Regions from separate parts of the Picosynechococcus sp. PCC 73109 genome, predicted to be linked through region 2. Evidence: predicted binding sites of a transcription regulator. Region 2 holds the regulator's gene; each other region holds the start of a gene.

Region 1 (6,983 bases), 470 kb from region 2:
CCCACAACAGCCGAGGCGTTTACCATGGGATTCTGCCAATTTTGTGCCCTGACTGAGCACCACCGCCGCCGCACTGTCGATAAATTCTACCTGCTGGAGATCGACTAAAATTTCTCGACTGAATTCGTCGTTAATGGCCCCATGGAGCGATCGCCAAAATACGTCAAGATTTGAGGTTGTCAAAGCACAATTTGGGCGCAGAATAACAGGCTGTTGGTTTTTATCCATCGGTAGACTCTCCCCAGGGGAACTTCCCTGTTTACCCATCGTCTTAGTCACAACTTTTATACAAAAATCAAACAACTTTTTCGGTTGAGAAAACCCTGAAAAGGCTGCTAAACATTTGATTTGGGATAGAACCATTGTATGGGGGAGACTCAAAAATCAGGTGTGATGATAACTTATCCTGAACAAAAACATCTCGTTACCAAAAGATCCTTTATTGCTTCGAGAACGGTATGTTTGTTTACATTTTTTCTAAAAAAAGAAGCCCGAAGTTTAAAAATTATTTAAGACCGGGGAGAAATTGTGTAAACACCTCGAAAATGGAACCATGACCTAAACAAATTCCACCACTTTACGCTATTTAGACCATTCATTATTTACCCTTAATCAGCGACAATAAGAGAATCTTTCTTTTGTAATGAAATCAGTTCCTCATTTAGGGAAACATTACTATTGTGAGTACGCCATTTATGATTCGTCGTTTAGTGGAAAAAGCCCTTTTCATTAAACAGATGACCCCCGAAATTGAAAACGCGATCAACTCCGAGTTGACACGCCTTGGCCATGTTTCCGATGCGGATTATGAAGCCCTCGAACTTTTGATGGCAGAAATGGATGCGGGCCGGATTCAGCTTGTGCCTAGTCGCTTTATCTTTTGATGAGAGCTTTAAACTGGCTGGGGTTTAGGGGCTGAGGGACAAAGGTTGGCGATCGCACAAATCTCACATTGAGGTTTTCTGGCATTACAGACGGCACGACCATGGTAAATCAGACGGATCGACCAGTTTTCCCACTCCGGCTGGGGAATTAATTTCATCAAATCCCGTTCAATTTGTACCGGATTCTCAGATTTTGTCAGGCGCAAACGATTACTCAGCCGTTTCACATGGGTATCCACCGTCACCCCCGCACAAATCCCAAAAGCATGGGCCAGAACAACATTGGCCGTTTTCCGGGCCACACCGGGCAAGGTCAGAAGCTCTTCCATGGTTTGCGGCACTTCCCCATTGAAAACCGCCATAATTCGCTGGCAAGCTCCCTGAATATTTTTCGCCTTATTTCGATAAAATCCCGTTGAGCGCACTAGCTGTTCAATGTCTGCCACGTCTGCTCCCGCAAAGGCCGCCGCATCAGGAAATCGGGCAAAGAGCGCCGGTGTAACTTTATTTACTCGCTCGTCGGTACATTGGGCCGAAAGAATGGTTGCCACCATCAATTGCACGGGGGTTTCATAGTCCAAACTACAGGTGGCATCGGGATAGAGTTCGTGGAGTTTTTCGAGAACGGCGATCGCCCGTTTTTTCTTACTACGCGGGTAATGAATTGCCATGGGCACTATTTTTCCTGTGGCTTCACGGTAAACTAATCAAGATTCATTATTGACCTGATTTCGTTTCCCATGGCAACCTACCTCATTGAAGTTGGTACAGAAGAACTCCCTGCTGATTTTGTCGCGGCGGCGATCGCCCAATTAAAAGACCGCGTTTCCCATAGCCTCACGGAGTATTTTCTCACCCCAGACGAAATCGAAGTCTACGGAACCCCCCGACGCCTGGCTGTGTTAATCCAAGGGTTGCCAGACCAGCAGGCTGATCGGGAAGAAGAAATTAAAGGCCCCCCCGCTGCCGCCGCATTCAAAGAAGGTCAACCCACCAAGGCCGCTGAAGGCTTTGCCCGCAAACAGGGGGTTGAACTCTCCGCCCTGGAGGTGCGCCCCACGGAAAAAGGAGACTTTGTTTTTGTCCAAAAGAAAACCCTCGGTCGCCCCACCCCAGAAATTTTGCAGGAACTGGTTTTAGGTTGGTTTACGGCCCTCGAAGGGCGGCGCTTTATGCGGTGGGCCGATGGGGATCTGCGCTTTCCGCGGCCGATTCGCTGGCTGGTTTCCCTTTGGAATGATGCTGTTTTACCCCTGGAATTGGTGAATGGCTCCGGTAAGTTAGAAGCGGGTCGTATTTCTCGTGGGCACCGGATTTTACATCAAGGGGAGGTGACCCTGAGCAATGCGGCTGATTATGTGGCGACTTTGCAACAAGCTTTCGTGGAAGTTGATCCCCAGGTGCGGGAAGAAAAAATTGTTGCTGGCGTCAAAGCGGCGGCGGCAGAGATTGGTGGTGAAGCAGAAATGCCCGCTGATCTCCTCGCTGAAGTGGTGAATTTGGTGGAATATCCCACGGCAGTGGTCGGGGACATTGAAGCGGAGTTTTTAGAGCTACCCACAGAGGTGATTACGACGGTGATGGTCACTCACCAGCGGTATTTTGCGGTGCGCGATCGCCAAGATAAAACGAAGCTTCTTCCGAAATTTATTACGATTTCCAATGGTGATCCTAAGAAATCAGAGATCATCGCTGCGGGGAATGGTCGGGTGATCCGGGCGCGGTTAGCCGATGGTCAATTTTTCTACCGGGCCGATTGCGATGAACATTTAGAAACCTATTTGCCCCAACTAGAAGCCGTCACCTTCCAGGAAGAACTAGGGACGATGCGGGACAAGGTAGACCGCATTATGGAAATTTCCCAGCAGATTGCGGAACAGCTTGGCCTGTCTGAGGCGGACAAAGAAATTATTGCCAGCACCGCTATGCTCTGTAAGGCGGATTTGGTGACCCAGATGGTCTATGAATTCCCAGAACTCCAAGGCATCATGGGTCAAAAATATGCCCTGGTCAGTGGGGAAGCACCTGCCGTGGCCGAGGGGATTTTTGAGCATTATCTGCCCCGCAATGCTGATGATATTTTGCCCCAAACCCTTGCGGGTCAAGTGGTGGGCATGGGCGATCGCCTGGATACGTTGCTTAGTATTTTTGGTCTGGGGATGATTCCTTCTGGTTCCTCGGATCCTTTTGCACTGCGACGGGCGGCCAATGCAATTATTACCGTCGCTTGGGACGCGGGTCTGGAAATTGACCTTGGAGAACTGTTAGCCCAGGGGGCGAAGGATTTTGTTACGGCTCACCCCGATAAAACGTCTCCCCTCGAAGCCCTGCAAAGCTTCTTTATTCAGCGGATTCAGACTCTGCTCCAAGATGAAAAAGGTATTGATTATGACCTGGTGAATGCGGTGCTCGGTGATGATACAGAATACACTGAACGGGCCTTAACGGATTTACTGGATGTCGGCGATCGCGCTGCCTTTTTACAGAGCATTCGTGACGATGGCCAACTCGCAAAAATCTACGCCACTGTGAACCGTTCTGCAAAGTTGGCCGCCAAGGGGAACCTCAGCACGGATAGTCTCGATCCGACAGGGGTAATTAACCCGGAGAAATTTGCGCAAAATTCCGAGCGCGATCTCTACGCCGGCTTAGTGGAACTCGTACCTACCACCGAAGCGGCCCGCACCGAACGGGATTACCAAAAACTGATCGATGGGTTAGCGGCCCTGGCACCCACGGTTGAACGGTTCTTTGATGGAGAGGATAGTGTTTTGGTGATGGCAGAAGATCCTGCTGTGCGGGAAAATCGCCTCAATCTCCTTGGGCTGTTGCGGAACCACGCGCGGGTTCTGGCAGATTTCGGGGCGATCGTTAAACAGTAGATCCTTGTTTATTTTTAGAGTCATGGCAGAGACAGCTTTCTGTCTCTGTCAGGGTTTCCCCTGAGAAGCAATACAGTTCAATTTTTGGAGCGATCTAAAGTTCGGGAACCCGTACATTATCAGGAGTTGTCTGGATTTAATTTTCTCCGCTAAATTAGCACTCAGAGATTGAGAGTGCTAAACTTCAATCTAGCTAAATTTAGTCGTTTATTGATCTGGAGAAATTATCCATGGCAGCAATTAGCATCAATGTTTCTACCCTCAAGCCCCTCGGCGATCGCGTTTTCGTAAAGGTTAGCGAATCTGAAGAGAAAACTGCTGGTGGGATCCTCCTCCCCGATAGCGCCAAAGAAAAGCCCCAAATCGGTGAAGTTGTGGCTGTTGGTGAAGGGAAGCGCAATGATGACGGTAGCCGTTCCGCCGTTGATGTCAAAGTTGGCGATAAAGTTCTCTACTCCAAGTACGCTGGTACTGATATCAAACTCAGTGGCGATGACTACGTGCTTCTTTCTGAGAAAGATATCCTCGCAACCGTTGCGTAATTATTTTTAGGTTTGACCTAAGCAATCGTTTCAGATTTTTCTATTTTTTCTCGTAAAACGCTCAACCTAGAAATTCAATCATTATGGCTAAATCTATTATTTACAACGAAGATGCTCGCCGCGCCCTCGAAAAAGGGATCGACCTCCTCGCTGAAGCTGTTGCGGTAACCCTCGGCCCCAAAGGTCGGAACGTTGTGCTCGAAAAGAAATTTGGCGCACCCCAGATCGTGAATGACGGTGTGACCATTGCCAAGGAAATCGAGCTCGAAGACCACATCGAAAACACCGGTGTTTCTTTGATTCGCCAAGCGGCTTCTAAAACCAATGATGTGGCCGGTGACGGAACCACTACAGCAACGGTTCTTGCCCACGCCATGGTCAAAGAAGGTCTCCGCAACGTCGCGGCTGGTGCGAACCCCATTGCTCTCAAGCGCGGTATTGATAAAGCGACTGAATTCCTCGTTGGCCGCATCAAAGACCAGGCACGTCCGGTAGAAGATTCGACGGCGATCGCCCAAGTCGGTGCCATCTCTGCGGGGAACGACAAGGAAGTTGGTGACATGATCGCCAAGGCCATGGACAAAGTCGGTAAAGAAGGTGTGATCTCCCTCGAAGAAGGGAAATCCATGGAAACCGAACTCGAAATCACCGAAGGGATGCGTTTCGACAAGGGTTACACTTCCCCCTACTTCGTCACCGACACCGAGCGCATGGAAGCGGTTCTTGAAGATCCCTTCATCCTCATCACTGACAAAAAAATCACCCTGGTACAAGACCTCGTTCCAATCCTCGAACAGGTTGCTCGCCAAGGTAAGCCCCTCGTGATCATCGCTGAAGATATCGAGAAAGAAGCCCTTGCTACCCTCGTGGTCAACCGCCTCCGGGGTGTCCTCAACGTTGCTGCGGTTAAAGCGCCTGGTTTTGGCGATCGCCGTAAGCAAATGCTCGAAGATATCGCTGTACTCACCGGTGGCCAACTGATCACCGAAGATGCAGGCCTCAAGCTCGACAACACCAGCGTTGATATGCTCGGTAAAGCCCGCCGCATCACCATCACCAAGGACAACACCACCATTGTGGCCGATGGTAACGAGCAGGCAGTTAAGACCCGTTGTGAGCAAATCCGCCGTCAAATCGAAGAATCTGATTCTTCCTACGACAAAGAAAAACTCCAAGAACGTCTCGCGAAACTCTCCGGTGGTGTCGCTGTGATCAAAGTCGGTGCAGCAACCGAAACTGAGATGAAAGACCGCAAACTTCGTCTCGAAGATGCGATCAACGCGACCAAAGCAGCCGTTGAAGAAGGGATTGTTCCCGGTGGTGGTACAACTCTGGCGCACCTCGCTCCCGAATTGGAAGCTTGGGCGAATGATAACCTCACTGCTGAGCAACTCACTGGTGCTTTGATTGTGGCCCGTGCCCTGACTGCCCCCCTGAAGCGCATTGCTGAAAATGCTGGCCAAAACGGTGCGGTAATCGCTGAGCGTGTGAAGGAAAAAGACTTCAATACTGGTTTTAACGCAGCAACTAACGAATTCGTTGATATGCTCGCCGCTGGTATCGTTGACCCCGCTAAGGTAACCCGTTCTGCAACCCAGAATGCGGCTTCCATCGCTGGCATGGTTCTCACCACTGAGTGCATCGTTGTTGACAAGCCTGAAAAAGATAAGGCTGGTGCGGCTCCTGGTGCCGGTGACTTCGACTACTAAGACTGAAGTTTCAACTCCAAAATCTGCAAAGCTAATTTAAGTTAACTTAATCCCTCTGATTCATTTCAGGGGGATTTTTATAGATACAATTAGATTTGAGCACTAAATTGATAGATAAAAAAGTAAAGAAAAGCAATTGTTTTTTATTGAAAAATGTTGGACTCTAGCTACTATGAATTGGCAAAGTTATATTTATTCAGATTCTAATGTTTTAGTCGGTAAGCCTGTAATTAATTAAAGGAACCAGAATTTCTGTTGAATTCCTTTTAAGTCTTTTTGCAAATGGATGGTCTGAAGCTGAAATATTAGAAAATCATCCATCCCTCACATCAGAATCAATTCGTAAAGTCTTTGCTTTTACTGCTGAATCCATAAAATTGCTTAATGTTGCTTTTGATGTCAGTTAAGCTGGGGTCTGCTATATATTTGGGGTAGATATGGAGGGACTATAAATTTATGGATGCAGAACAGGAAAGAAATTGGGCGATCGCCTGCCATCTGTCGAGTTTGGCTTGGATCGTCTTGGCCTTTGTCGGCATTGGGGCGATTCCCTTTGTCAATGTGATTGCGCCGGCGGTGGTCTGGTATCTCAAAAAAGAGGAGTCCGAGCTGATCGATGCCCACGGAAAGGAATCGGTTAATTTCCAGATTTCGATGACCATTTATGGTTTGGCGGCGGGAATTATTCTTAGTATTTTGATCATCGCCGGAGTTGTTTTGATGATCCTGTTGGGCATTGGTGGCAGCAATAATCCCTTTGCTGCCCTGGTGGCAATTGTGACGGGGATTGGTTTCTTTATCTTTTTGGCGCTGATTGTGGCGATCGCCATTTTTCAGATCGCGGTGGTGATCTTGGCGGCGACCAAGGTTCAAGAAGGGCAAATGTATCGTTATCCCTTTAATCTCAGACTACTGAAATAGATAATTTCCATAAAACAGCCCCCCTGGAATGATTGGCCAAGGGGG
Region 2 (6,983 bases):
GGAAGCAATTTTTCGAGCCCTTTATCAACAGCCGAGCCCTAGAACTTGCTTTCCGTCACATCCTCGGCCGTGGCCCCTCTTCCCGGGAAGAAGTCCAAGAATACTTTGCCATTGTCTCTAGCGGTGGTTTAGCGGCCCTGGTCGATGCTTTGGTGGACTCCCAAGAATATGCTGATTACTTCGGGGAAGAAACCGTGCCTTACCTCCGTGGTTTAGGCCAAGAAGCCCAAGAATGTCGTAACTGGGGCATGCAACAGGATCTGTTTAAATACAGCGCACCTTTCCGCAAAGTCCCTCAATTTATTACGACCTTCGCCAGCTACAATCAGCCTCTACCGGATCAGCATGTATATGGCTCTGGTAACGATGCCTTAGAAATTCAATTTGGGGCAATCTTCCCGAAAGCAACCCGGAGTCCCAGCGCCAGTCCTGCTCCCTTTAATAAAGACACCCGGCGGATTCTGATCCACCGTGGCCCTGGCATTAACAACCAACTGGGCAACCCCCGCGCCCGCGCCACGCAGCCTGGTAGCCTTGGGGCAAAGGTCTTCCGCCTCAATAACGAACTACCAGCAGGTAAGACTACCAACGTCAGCTTCTCAGAAAGTGCAACCCAAAAGGTCATTGAAGCAGCTTACCGTCAGGTCTTCGGTCGGATGGTCTATGCTGGCCAACGTCAGAAAGTAGCAGAGATCAAGCTCGAAAATGGTGAAATTACCCTGCGGGAATTTATCCGGGCCTTGGCGAAATCCGATGTTTTCCGGAATACTTACTGGTCTTCTTTGTACGTCACCAAAGCAGTAGAGTACATTCACCGTCGTCTGTTGGGTCGTCCCACCTATGGTCGCCAAGAAATCAACAGCTACTTTGATACCTGTGCGAAAAAAGGTTTCTACGCTCTAGTAGATGCGATTATTGACAGCAAAGAATACGAAGAAGCTTTCGGCGAAGATACAGTTCCCTACGAACGCTATCTGACTCCCGGTGGTTATTCGCTGCGTCAGACTCGCCCCGGTGCGCTCCGTGAAGATGTGGGGGCTAAGGTTCAGGTTGAGAAGACAGCTCGCTTTATTGAGTTGGGCACTTCTAGCACGAAGAATCTACCAGTGACGGATGTGGATGCTCGCCTCAAGCAAGGGGTTAACGTTCAACGTCAGCAGACGAAGGCCTTTAAACTCACGGATACCTTCAACAAGGTCGAACTGAAAACGGCGATCGCCGCGGCTTACCGTCAGATCTTTGAGCGGGACATCGAGCCCTATGTTGTCGATGCGCAATTTACTGCCCTCGAAAGTAAGCTGGGCAACCGCGAGATCAACATGAAGGAATTCATCGAAGGTCTGGGTTGTTCTGAGCTGTACCAGAAGGAATTCTATACTCCCTACCCCAACACGAAGGTGATTGAAATGGGAACGAAGCACTTCCTTGGTCGGGCTCCCTTAGATCAGCAGGAAATCCGTAAGTATAACCAAATCCTTGCTTCCCAAGGTCTGAAAGCCTTTATCGGCGCGATGGTTAACAGCATGGAGTACCTCGATAACTTCGGTGAGGATACGGTACCCTTCCGTCGCTTCCCGACTTTACCGGCGGCAAACTTCCCCAATACGGAACGACTCTACAACCAACTCACGAAGCAAAATCGTGATCTTGTGGTACCGAGCTTTGAGCCTGCGGTAAAACGCTAAAACACGAAAATTCGGTTAAGACCATAAAAACTGCCCCCCTTTCAAAATTAAGAGAGGAGGGCAATTTTTTAATTGATTTTCCAGAGGATTATTTTGGGGAACTGACGGTTGTTGATGCTACTGGGAAATTTGTAAAACGTAGGGAGCGCGACCTGCATTACCAGCCTGTTCAAAGTTGCCGATAAAGATTTGGTAGCGGCCTGGATTCCAAACACCACCAATTTCGGCAGGAATCCCGCTAAAAGGATCGGCGATCGCACAGAAGGGATCTGCACTGGGATCATCGGCATTTTTTATCAGAAGCGTAAAGGGTCTGGAAACGCCACCGTTAGGATCGACAACGCTGAGATTGAGAGACATCAGGCCATTGCCATTAATGCGAAAGGTGTGGTTGGGGCGATTGGCAATCCAGCCACAAAAGTTACTATTGGTTGGCCCCCCAGCCTGGCCGGTGATTGTCCCGTTAAAGACTTCATTGGAGGTAATGGCTCCGTTAGCGGCGATCGTAAAGGTTTCCGGGCCGGCGATCGCCCCTTGAATACCACCAAGACCAGCGGCAATGGTCAGGAGCGTTGTTGCCCCAATAATGGTCGGTGCATAAAATTTTGTCATGGCTGTCCCCCTCCCCAGTTGGGTTATACCGTCAGAGGCTCCCTTGATCAAGTGAGCATCTAGGCTCTATGAAAGAAAAGATTCCAGGAAAGTTCCATTACTGCTGTTTTGTGAAGGCTTGTTAAGCAAAAAGGCCCTAAAACAACGATGGCGATCGCCACCTTTAAGATCGATACCAAGCAAAAATAAACCATGGTTGAACATGGGAAGATTCGCAATTTGCCAATCGAGCGGTACCATTTTAAAGGGTTTGAGCGAAATTTCCCGTCACCTTATAATAAACAATTTGATCACCCTCCCCCAAAAGGAGCTGATTAGTAAGCATCTAAGGAGAAAGTCCATGAGTCGCGTGTATGTCTTGCTGTTTAATGCCCGGACAGAAAATGAAGGGATTCACACACTCCAAACTGGCGATCGCAACAAGATTTTAATGTTTGAAGATGAAGATGACGCCACCCGGTTTGGGCTAATGTTGGAAGCCCAGGATTTCCCGCCCGTCTCCATCGAAGCCATGGATGAAGAAGACATTATCGAGTTTTGTCGGGATGCAGATTATGATTGGCAACACGTTGCCGCTGGCGAATTGGCCACGCCCCCCGAAGCGAATGTGACAGATTTAGCTTGGGATCCAGAGGGAAAGCAACAGCCAGCAGAGCAAACCACAGCGTCAGAAAATGATTTGTCGGATACAGAATTAGACCGCATTCGACGTCAATTAGAAGGGCTTTTGTAGTGTATTCGGAATGGATTAGATCGATAGCATCTTAATGCCCAGGGCGATCAAAACTCCGCCGCCAAAAAACTCGACCTTTTCGCCTAAATGTCCGGAAATGAGTTTGGCACAAAATAGACCCCCATAGGTGGCACAAAAAGCAGCCAAGCCAATGCTGAGGGAGTAGGGCACAAGCGGTTTACCAATGAGGCCGAGGGAAACGCCCACCCCCAAAGAATCGATGCTGGTGATACTAGAAATAAACAAAATTTTCCACAGGCTATGGATTTTGACGGATTCACCATCGTCATCGCCTGGCTTGGCTCGCATTTCTTGGTAAGCGTTGTAGCACATATGTCCACCCACCAAAACCAATAGGGCAAAGGCCACCCAATGATCGTAGGCCATAATTATAGTCTGGGCAAAGCGTCCCAAAATGAAGCCGATGGCGATCGCCACCCCTTCAGAAAATCCCGAACTGAGCGCAAAAAATAAAGCCCGTTTTCCAGAAAAGTGACGAATACCAAGGGCTAAGGCGGCGGAAAAAGAGTCAATACTGAGGACAAGGGCGAAAATAATAATGTCTAATTCAAAACCCATAAATGCCGTGGCGATCGCCAACTCGAAAGGAATGCATTTATTACTATAAACGAAAAATCGTGGGTCGATTTATCATAGTTTTTTCATTGTTTCCGAGTTCCACAAAATTATTTAAAAAATTCTTCCAAAAAAAGTAATTGCCTACAAATAAATCCTAATCCTCGTGAGACTGAGCGAAATAATAATCTGCTTTTTACTTGGAAAATGACGACTCTAGACTTATAAAAATCGGGTCTAAATAATCATTATATTGAGAGCATTTTAAGGCCCATAGCAATCAGAATACCACCGCCAAAAAACTCTACCTTTTCCTTTAATTGACTAGAGATTAATTGTGCGCAAAATAAGCCCACATAAGTAGCAAAAAAGGCTGATACTCCGATCCCCAGGGAATAGGGAATTAAGGGTTTGCCCATTAAACCAAGGGAAATACCAACCCCCAAAGAATCAACACTGGAAATGCTAGAGACCAAAAGAATTTTCCAAAGGCCATGAATTTTTCTGGATTCATCATCATCGCCTGGGAGTTTTTGCATTTCTCGGTAGGCGTTGTAGCACATGTGAACACCGATAAGGATCAAGAGAATAAAAGCAATTCCTTGATCATAGAAGGTGATGTATTGGGCGAAATTACCCAGGAGAAAACCGAGGGAAATAGCGCCGCCACCGGAAAAACCTGAACTGAGCGCAAAAAATAAGGCCCGCTTGCGGGAAAAATGGCGTGCTCCTAGTGCAAGGGCGACGGAAAAACAGTCAATACTCAGCACTAGGGCAAAGAGAAGAATATCTAAGTCAAAGTCCATGAAATCCCCTATGGGTACTCCCTTAAAAAGATTATGGCGATCGCCATCAACAAAAAAACAAAAAAATTAAATTATTTGATTCTTATTTCCTACGAGTCTTAAACCTTAAAAAGCGGCTTTTAAATTCTCAGACAGATAATCTGCTGTGGCTTCAACTAAGGCGATCGCATTTTCATAGAACATCCGCGTCGGGCCAAGCACCGCAACACTGCCAACGGGCGTTTTTTCTTGGTAATAATATGTGGAAATAAGGGCGCAGGTTTTCATGGGTTCTAGGGGATTTTCGGTGCCGATGTGAATGAGCGTCGGGCGATCGCCTGGTAAACCACTAAAAACCACCGGGAGTAGCTGTTCTTGTTTCGCCTCTAGCAAGTGCAATAGGGTTTGTAACTGCTCAATTTGGGAAAACTCAGGTTGCCGCAGCACTTCCGAAATGCCCCGTACCAGAATTGGCGTCGCAATCGTATTGGGCACAATCTGAGCAATCTTACTCAAAATCGTCTCCAATAACAGCTGACAATGGTGAAAGTCTTCGTCTAAAGCCTGGGGATCAAGGCTGGCAATTTCTTGGAGCGATCGCCCCTGGAGATGGTGATTCAAAAAATTCGATAGAATCTCTAGCTCATCGGGGTCACAGTCCAGGATCAAGGACAACGATTGGGGTTGATAGCTATCCGTCACCACAATCATCATCACCTTCTGATCCCCTAGGGGGAGTAACTGTAGATAGCGTAGGCGAGCATGGTTTTGATGGGGCACCGTGATTAGAGCAATATAACCACTTAACGTCGCCAGGATTTGCGTTGCCCGCTGGAGGGTCGCTTCTAGTCCCCAATACTCTGCAGCGGTCTGTTCCTGTAACGTTTGGCTCGCTCGTTTGCGGGTCTGGGAATTGGGGGTGACGAGCTCGTCCACATAAAAGCGATAGCCGGAATCAGAGGGGACTCGTCCCGCCGAGATGTGGGGTTGATACAAGAAACCTGCCTTTTCCAACTTGCCCATCACATTACGAATGGTGGCAGAACTGACCTGAAAGTCATATTCCTCCACAAGGGTTTTGGAGCCTACGGGTTCCGCTGTGGAAATGTAATGGTTGACCGTTGCTCGAAAAATATTTTGGTGACGGGGATTAAGAATTTTCTGAGCAACCATACGCCGACAGTAGTGCTTTCAATAACTAAGAAATATAAAAAAATAGCAAAAAAACTTTGCTTAACTTAAGAAAGATTTAAGGTCTAAGTTTGGGTTAGTATAGCTCATTCTTCCCTAGTAGCGCGGTAGGCTTTGATCCACAGAGAGGGTGTAAAGGTGAATCCCACCTTCAATATTGATCACTTGGGTAAAACCTTGTTGTTGCAGCCAGTAACACATTTGTGCCGAACGCACACCATGGTGACAAAGCACATAGGTTTCTGCCTGGGGGTCAAAGTCCACAGCAATACGGGCAGCCCATTGTTCAAATTGACTCAGGGGTAAATTGGTAAAGCCTGGGAGAGCGACAATCTCTAGCTCATCGGGTTCACGCACATCAATGAGTTGCAAAGATTCGGTCATGGCGACGCGCTGGGCAAAAACCGTGGGACTGACGGCCTGGAGTTGTGGGTTAGAACTAGGGTTGGTCATGGTCAAGCTACTGATAAAAAATTAAGAGGTGAGCATTTTTAGCATTTTCTGGCTGCGTTTGGGAATGCCAAGGCTGAATTGCTAGGGGATCTTCACCTTAGGGGGGGCCAAAGTTAAGGAGTATTGCAGTTCCCCCGGAGAGTCGGTCAAGAAAATTTGGGAATGGTACAAGTAACGTTAGAGGCGTTAGATCTTCTGTCCCACTTTTTGAAGATGGTACAGGGTAAAGCATTCTGCTTGGCGATCGCCTTTATTCTGCGTTAACGATTTATAAATATTGCATTTTTTAAGAAACAGCCATTAATTTTTTTGAGTTTGTATGAACTTTGCAAATTTTCCGTGGTTATCCACGATTATTTTATTTCCCATTATTGCGGCATTATTTTTGCCCCTCATCCCCGACAAAGATGGGAAAACAGTGCGCTGGTATGCCTTGACCATTGGCTTAATTGACTTTGTGATCATCGTGACGGCCTTTTACACGGGCTACGATTTTGGCAACCCGAATCTGCAACTGGTAGAAAGCTACACCTGGGTCGAAGCAATCGATCTGCGGTGGTCAGTGGGGGCCGATGGCCTTTCCATGCCCTTGATTCTTCTCACGGGTTTTATCACAACTTTGGCGATCTTGGCAGCCTGGCCCGTAAGCTTTAAGCCAAAGCTATTTTATTTCCTGATGCTGCTGATGTATGGCGGTCAAATCGCTGTCTTCGCCGTGCAGGATATGCTGCTGTTTTTCTTTACCTGGGAATTAGAACTGGTTCCGGTTTATCTGATTCTGTCCATCTGGGGTGGCAAAAAACGGCTCTATGCCGCAACGAAATTCATCCTCTACACCGCTGGTGGTTCATTATTTATTCTGATTGCCGCCCTGACCATGGCCTTTTATGGGGATACGGTCACCTTTGATATGACGGCGATCGCCCAGAAAGACTTTGGCATTAACCT
Region 3 (6,983 bases), 1.1 Mb from region 2:
CCGCAACGCCCCTCCTGATCTTGGATCATTCCCTGAGGGAGATCGATGCCCTGACCCTCGCCCAAAATCTCCAACAGCTTTACCCCCAAAAAACCTGCCAGTTACTGCTGCTCACCACGTTTCCCTACAGCCCCACCGATCCCCAAAGCTTCCCCCAACTCACGGCAACCCACCACCTTGTCAAGCCGATTTTATCCCGTCCCCTGTGGCAGGCCTGTCGGCGTTTCTGTGAAAATTTCGCCCAGCCAAACGCTAGAACCTCAGATTCTGGTTCCCAACCTAGTGGAAGCAAACAGGGCCAAAAAATCTCGGCCCGCCTCCTCCTCGTGGAAGATAACCCCGTCAATCAAATTATTATTCGGGGCCTCTGCCAACAGTTTGGTTTTTCCGTCGATGTTGCCCCAGGGGGCACAGAAGCCCTACAAATGCTCCAAACAACCCCTGAAAATCAACCCTATTGTTTAATTTTGATGGATTGCCTCATGCCCAAGATGAATGGCTTTCAGACGAGCCAACATATTCGCCGGGGTGGTGGCGGCGATCGCCACCGGCAGATACCGATCATTGCGCTCACCACCACCCTAGGAGAAGCCAACCAAGAGCAGTATTTGGCAGCAGGCATGAACGACTACCTCAGTAAACCCCTCAATCCCCAAACCCTTCGGGAAACCCTCAATCACTGGTTACAAGAACAGTCCCCGACGGGCTAACTTAACCCAAGATTTTCGCCCAGAAAACAAAAAAAGCACCCCGGAGGGTGCCCAATGCAGATATTGAATTTTTAAAAGGGTTCAGGAAAAATTACATCATTCCCATGCCAGGCATTCCCATGCCGCCCATGCCACCCATACCGGGCATACCACCACCCATGTCAGGGGCGGGTGCTTCGGGTTCGGGCTTCTCAACAACGAGGGCTTCGGTTGTGATCACCATTCCAGCGATGGAGGCTGCATTTTGCAAAACAGAACGGACAACCTTCGCCGGGTCAATGATGCCAGCGGCAATCATATCAACGTATTCGCCAGTGGCCGCGTTGTAGCCAACGTTGAAGTCACTGGTACGAACCCGTTCTACAACCACAGAACCTTCGGCACCCGCGTTATCAGCCAATTGGCGGAGGGGCGCTTCTAGGGCGCGGGAAACGATATCGACACCGAGCTTCTCTTCGTCGCTACTGAGGCTTGCCTTTACTTCAGCGACCTTTTCAGCGAGGTGAATTAGGGTCGTGCCACCACCAGGAACAATGCCTTCATCGACAGCGGCTTTGGTGGCATTGAGGGCATCTTCGATGCGGAGCTTGCGGTCTTTGAGTTCAGTTTCGGTGGCTGCACCAACTTTGATCACGGCGACACCACCAGCAAGCTTGGCGATCCGCTCCTGGAGTTTCTCCATGTCATATTCGGAGTCGGTTTCAGCCAGTTGCTTACGGATTTGGCTAACGCGGGCGTCAATGTCAGCTTTGCTGCCGCCACCGGAAACGATGGTGGTTTCTTCCTTGCTGATGGTGATCTTTTCGGCATTACCGAGCATATCAAGGTCAATGGCTTCGAGGCTGAGGCCCACTTCTTCGGAAATGACCCGACCGCCGGTGAGGACAGCGATGTCTTGGAGCATTTGCTTACGGCGATCGCCAAAGCTGGGAGCCTTGATTGCAGCGGCATTGAGGACACCACGGGCTTTGTTCACAACGAGGGTCGCCAGGGCTTCCCCTTCAATGTCTTCGGCAACAATCAGCAAAGGACGACCAGAACGGGCTACCTGTTCGAGGGCGGGCACGAGGTCGGCGATCGCCGAAATTTTCTTGTCGGTGATCAGGATGTAGGGATTTTCAAATTCAACGATTTGCCGTTCCTGGTCGGTGACGAAATAGGGGGAGATATAACCGCGATCCAGTTGCATTCCTTCGACTACATCCAGTTCGGTGGCGAGGGACTTGGACTCTTCAACGGTGATCACACCATCTTTGGTGACTTTGGCCATGGCTTCGGAGATCATCCGGCCTACTTCTTCGTCATTCCCAGCAGACACAGCGGCTACCTGGGCGATCGCCTCTCCTTCAACGGGCTTGGCGATCGCGACAACTTCCTTCACGAGGAACTTCACTGCCGCATCAATACCCCGACGCAGGGCCACAGGGTTCGCCCCAGCCGTCACATTTTTCAAACCTTCGCGGATCAATGCTTGGGCCATGACGGTGGCAGTGGTCGTGCCATCCCCAGCGCTATCGTTAGTTTTCGCTGCCACTTCCCGGATTAACCGCGCCCCCGTATTTTGGAGCGGATCACTGAGTTCAATATCCTTCGCAACGGTGATCCCATCGTTCACAATTTGAGGCGCACCATACTGCTTTTCGAGGAGTACATTCCGACCCTTGGGGCCGAGGGTGATTTTTACCGCATCGGCAAGGGCATTAATCCCTGCTTCGAGGGCGCGTCTAGAGTCATCCTTGAAAGAGACAATCTTAGCCATAGGAGTTTGCGTTATAAAGTTTACGTCACTAGCAAATTTAGCACTCCTAGGGGGCGACTGCTAATGTTTTCTGGTTTCGGCGACGCAAACGGGCCAAAAGCTTTGAAAAAAGGCTTTTCAAGCAATTTGTCTTCTGTGTCTACATATTTTCTTTAAAAAATCAAGTGAGGGATCTCATACCTTTCCCCCCAATGAACCGAAACCCTACCCCCTACTTTTTCTCGGACTGATCTATTGATTGGGTGAATTTGGCGATCGCCTTTATTTAGGCAATGAAGGTGGGTTTTTGGCGACATCCCCAAAAGCCGATTCGCATCATCAAAACTCATGGCCGTCGGGCTCGTAGTCTATTTTGCTATGGCTTTGACTGATTTGTTCTTAATTTCCATCAACCCCTCTCTCTAAACGTTTCACAATTTTTGTCCTGATACTGAGGTATTTTTCTTATAAAAAAGAATGCTTCAGTCGCAGACTAAATATTGACTTGCTACAAAGCCACGCCGTCCATCAGTAGTTGATACTTCATGCCAATATCCGTCGAAATTACGATACCGAACTAATTCTCCAGTTTGCAGTGGCTTAACCACCTGGCTGGTCAACCATGGCTCAGATCTTAAGTTCACAATTCCGCCATCAAGGGTATGTACGCGCATGTATCCGTTAAAAGAAGAACTACCTATTGAACTGGCAGCCAAAGCATTAGTCAAAACCCAACCTGTTGTACCACCCGGGATAGTAATTTCAGTCCACCGGCCTGTGGAATCTCCCATATTAATCATAACTTCGGTGCCATTTTTTAAGACGCGAATAATAGTCGAAGCATTGTGACTAGGATATCCATTATTATCATAGGATGGTGTCGAATATAATCGGAGTCTTATATTGTCAGAGCTTTGAATTCTTCTAAAGTGATTGTCACAGATGTTAGAAGGGATAGAAGCTCTTGAGTTTGCCCAAGCAGCTTGAGGCGTTAAAACAGGGAGCAAACTTGATAAGGTCAGTAGAAATAAGAATTTTTTCATTTTTTATCATAAATTGTAAACGACGGGAAAAATTTAATGACTTTGACTGTGATGTAAAATCACTATGGCTTATAGCTAATCACTAATAGAACAGGCATAATCTAGGGCTTGACCAATATAATCATTGACAGGACGGTATGCATTAGGATTAACGAAAGCATCTGAAGCTAAAATGATAGCGTAGACTCTGGTTTTGCAATTTGCACTGTAGCGAATATAACCGGCTGAACTGCGGAAATCAAAATTAATAGCATTACCATTTCTGGAAATTGTATTAGTTCCAACCCACGTATAACCTTCATCGTAGCCACCCATGAAATGTCTTGAATTCGAAGTTTTTTCCCATTGCACTCCCTTGTAACAATTTTCAATCCAGACAGAATTGTGATCTCGGCATCTTCCATTTAGTGAGGGGCGGTTTATTTGAGCAACGAGTGTTGCTTCTACTCCGGGAGGCTGTAAATTTGCCCTAGTAACTTGAAAAGAAATCCCCCACAATAAAGATGACGAAATAAATAAAGACAATGCTTTTTTTGTATTCATGCTCATGGTTTAAGTTGAATATGCAAAAAGATGTGCGAAATAGTATGGCAATTAAAACTTAGATTTAGACTACAGATAATCAAATGAATTTAAAATCATTTCAGCAATCCCAGAGTTTTCGCGATCATAAACTGTCACTTGTACTGAATTTCTATTTGAAGAACTAATTACACCAATAGATTGCCCGGTACCACCGACACGATACATATTAATCTGATGGCCATTTCGATTAATTCGACTCACATCAGGAGTTTGACCAATTGTCCACATGAGTTCCGCATCAAAAATAGCGTTTATATTCACACCCAAGGAACGATATTGAGTCGGATTTTTTTGCCATGATTGATATTCTTCTGGACTAAGAATCACAATATTGACATCATTATACCGGTTGCCTTCAACGTACTTTACTCCTGCTCCCTGAGTTACTGCTCTATAACCAGAAGGAATCTCAAAGGAAGTTAGACCAGTATTTTCTAGCCAAGGCCAGCGATATTCAACTGTCCGAGTAGATGCTTGGGAAATATACTGTAAACCCTTCCAAAACAAAGTAGGACTATTTTCGATTTCTTTGCTTTTAGATGCTTTATATAGATCTTTATTAAGCGCAAGACTTGTTGATTCTGTTCCATAGGATTGTCTAGGATTGCTTATAGAACAGGCAAAATCTAATGCCCGACCCCAAAAATCACCGACCGGGTAATAACTATCGGGCTCTACGCCGTATTCTGAAGTCAAGATAATTGTATAAACTCTGGTTTTACAATTTGCGCTAAGACGAGAATATTGAGCAAAGTCATCATAGTGATCGAAATTTATCGCATCACCATTTCTCGAAATTGTATTAATGCCCACCCACTGATAGATAGAGTCGCCGAAATGGTAAACATTTCGGGCTGGAGAGCCTAGATTTTTCCATTGAACATTTTCATGACAATTTGGTAGAACCCTCGGATAATTACAAGAACCCTTTGGGGGCGGAGGCTCAACTTGAGATAGAAGTTTTTCACCTGTCATGGAAAGCTTTAGGGTTGCGAGAATAGCTTCCGGCTTTAAGCCCAAAAATAAAATTGATAGAGTCATCAAAGATAAAATTTTGTTCATTCTTCTAGACATATAGACAATTAATTTAAAAACTATTTTTCTAAATAAAACAACCTAAAAACATCAAAAATCTTCTCCTTATTTAAAACTTTAGTAAGTCCTCAATCATACAAAGCAACGCAATCATAACTCTGCTCGATGGGTGAACCAATGCGTAACCAAGCTTCAGGGCTACGCAGTCCAAAAATTATGCTTCCGTCTGCATTGCCGTAACTAGGGGTATTTCCTACTAATCCTGGGAGTTGATACGTTTTCCCATCGACATTAATGACAACTTCTCCGGTATGAGGCCCAGGATTTTCATCATAGAAGGAAGCCTCTAATTGTGTAGTTCTGCCGCTTGAAGTGGTGCATCTGTATGTCGATTGGGCAACAGGTGTTCTGATAGATCCTTGGGAGATATCTTGTAAGCCGTTCTGTGGAGAATTATACAAAATATAAGGAATATAAGTGTTGCTATTGCGAAGATGTGAAGCTTGTACTTCCGAACTGAATAGCTCCTCGATATAACTAACTTGATCGGCAACGTCTTCTGCAACGACTAGCAATGAAGGCTTAGGAACTTTAAAGGCTCGTAATAAAACATCTCTCATTAACGGAATGTTATCCAAATCCATTAATGTTTCTGCCACAATATCGACAACAACTTCTTTTCCTGGTAGTTCGTCACCATTTAATTCCGCTTGTCTAAAGATATCCCATAGCTTTTCATTAACACTTTCCATAACTCTTTTAGTGAGGTCTTTTTTTAATGGACTAAATGAACTAAAGCTAGAATCAAAGCCCGTTTCTAATATTTGCAAAACTACTATTTCAGCCATAGAACTCATTTGTTCGCCATAAACATACAAGCCAGCATCTCTGCCCTGGTGCGTAATTACAAGTCGGCCTCCTGGTGGAATATCTATATTTTTCAGCGTCGTTACCTGAGAGTTCGTGACATTCCTTGGATCAATAGGAGAAAACTTTTTAGAAAACACATCCCACAAACCAATAATAAATGCTTTCTGAGCTGCATAGAGTCCTGATTCGGGAACATGGGGCCGTATAAGCCGACTTTCAATCCGTTTTCCAGAACTATCATAGACAAGGGCTGCTGCAGCTACTCTAGTCAGATTATAGACATTAAAACTATTTCTAATAGTTCCATCTTCTAAAATATGGCCTGAATAATTATCAATAACAAATAAAGCTCGGTTAGCACTAGAGCCAACATATTTAGGGTCTTGAGATGATTCCTCTTTAAGGGGAACATCTAATGATGATGTGGTAGAGTCTGAATTAAAATGTACTCTTGAAGCGTTGAGAACCCAACCGTCATCATAGATGCCCATCCATTGACCATCAACGATGACTTTCTCCCCGGAAAGTTTAAACCCTCGTCCTGAAGGACAAAAGAAACCCCACCAACCTATAGTTGAGCCATCATCAACTTTTTGGCCGTTACTATATATTTCAGTGCTGCCATCATATGATAATCTGACGGAAACTTTTTCCCCACTAGCAGCAGATTCAAATGCAGCGAGACGATTGCCACACCAATGAGCTACGATGGTTAATTCAATTGAGTCTTTCCCCTTTTGACGCAAACGAGAGCTATTTTGCTTAACGGAAACAAGCCTATCTTCAGCTTGATTCAAAGAATATTTTTTTGTCTTTATAAGACTTGGATTCGATAAAGCTATTCGAGGTATTAGGACTGGCAGAAAGCCAAGCAAAGCAGCTAAAAGTAAAATTTGCCTCATCGAATTAGATGAATTAGATAAAATTGATTTCTTTGATAAATTGCGAAAAAATGGCTTGATTTTCATGATTCTAAATCAGATGTTTGTTTGGATAATCTAT

What was found. Region 2 encodes HrcA, which represses chaperone genes, less so after heat shock. Its sites were predicted from a motif close to TTAGCACTCNNANNNTNNGAGTGCTAA; they were not measured.
Region 1: a site for HrcA is predicted at 3,921-3,947, ahead of groES (co-chaperone GroES). Genes of this name have one in related genera too.
Region 3: a site for HrcA is predicted at 2,507-2,533, ahead of groL (chaperonin GroEL). Genes of this name have one in related genera too.

What each region holds. Positions count from the first base shown of each region.
Region 1 is NZ_CP013998.1:2,549,912-2,556,894, forward strand. Features, by position in the region: gene AWQ23_RS12225 (STAS domain-containing protein) at 1-279, opposite strand, end outside; gene AWQ23_RS12230 (hypothetical protein) at 696-884, shown strand; gene nth (endonuclease III) at 893-1,555, opposite strand; gene glyS (glycine--tRNA ligase subunit beta) at 1,625-3,766, shown strand; gene groES (co-chaperone GroES) at 3,997-4,308, shown strand; gene groL (chaperonin GroEL) at 4,392-6,017, shown strand; gene AWQ23_RS15775 (DUF433 domain-containing protein) at 6,251-6,424, shown strand; gene AWQ23_RS12255 (DUF4870 domain-containing protein) at 6,474-6,938, shown strand.
Region 2 is NZ_CP013998.1:2,079,761-2,086,743, reverse strand. Features, by position in the region: gene AWQ23_RS10065 (phycobilisome rod-core linker polypeptide) at 1-1,685, shown strand, start outside; gene AWQ23_RS10060 (hypothetical protein) at 1,803-2,297, opposite strand; gene AWQ23_RS10055 (DUF3110 domain-containing protein) at 2,638-3,030, shown strand; gene AWQ23_RS10050 (manganese efflux pump) at 3,046-3,630, opposite strand; gene AWQ23_RS10045 (manganese efflux pump) at 3,855-4,412, opposite strand; gene hrcA (heat-inducible transcriptional repressor HrcA) at 4,518-5,564, opposite strand; gene AWQ23_RS10035 (rhodanese-like domain-containing protein) at 5,679-5,966, opposite strand; gene AWQ23_RS10030 (NAD(P)H-quinone oxidoreductase subunit 4) at 6,355-6,983, shown strand, end outside.
Region 3 is NZ_CP013998.1:170,216-177,198, reverse strand. Features, by position in the region: gene AWQ23_RS00905 (PAS domain-containing protein) at 1-710, shown strand, start outside; gene groL (chaperonin GroEL) at 802-2,469, opposite strand; gene AWQ23_RS15950 (SH3 domain-containing protein) at 2,931-3,491, opposite strand; gene AWQ23_RS15945 (hypothetical protein) at 3,567-4,040, opposite strand; gene AWQ23_RS00890 (hypothetical protein) at 4,104-5,138, opposite strand; gene AWQ23_RS00885 (hypothetical protein) at 5,240-6,949, opposite strand.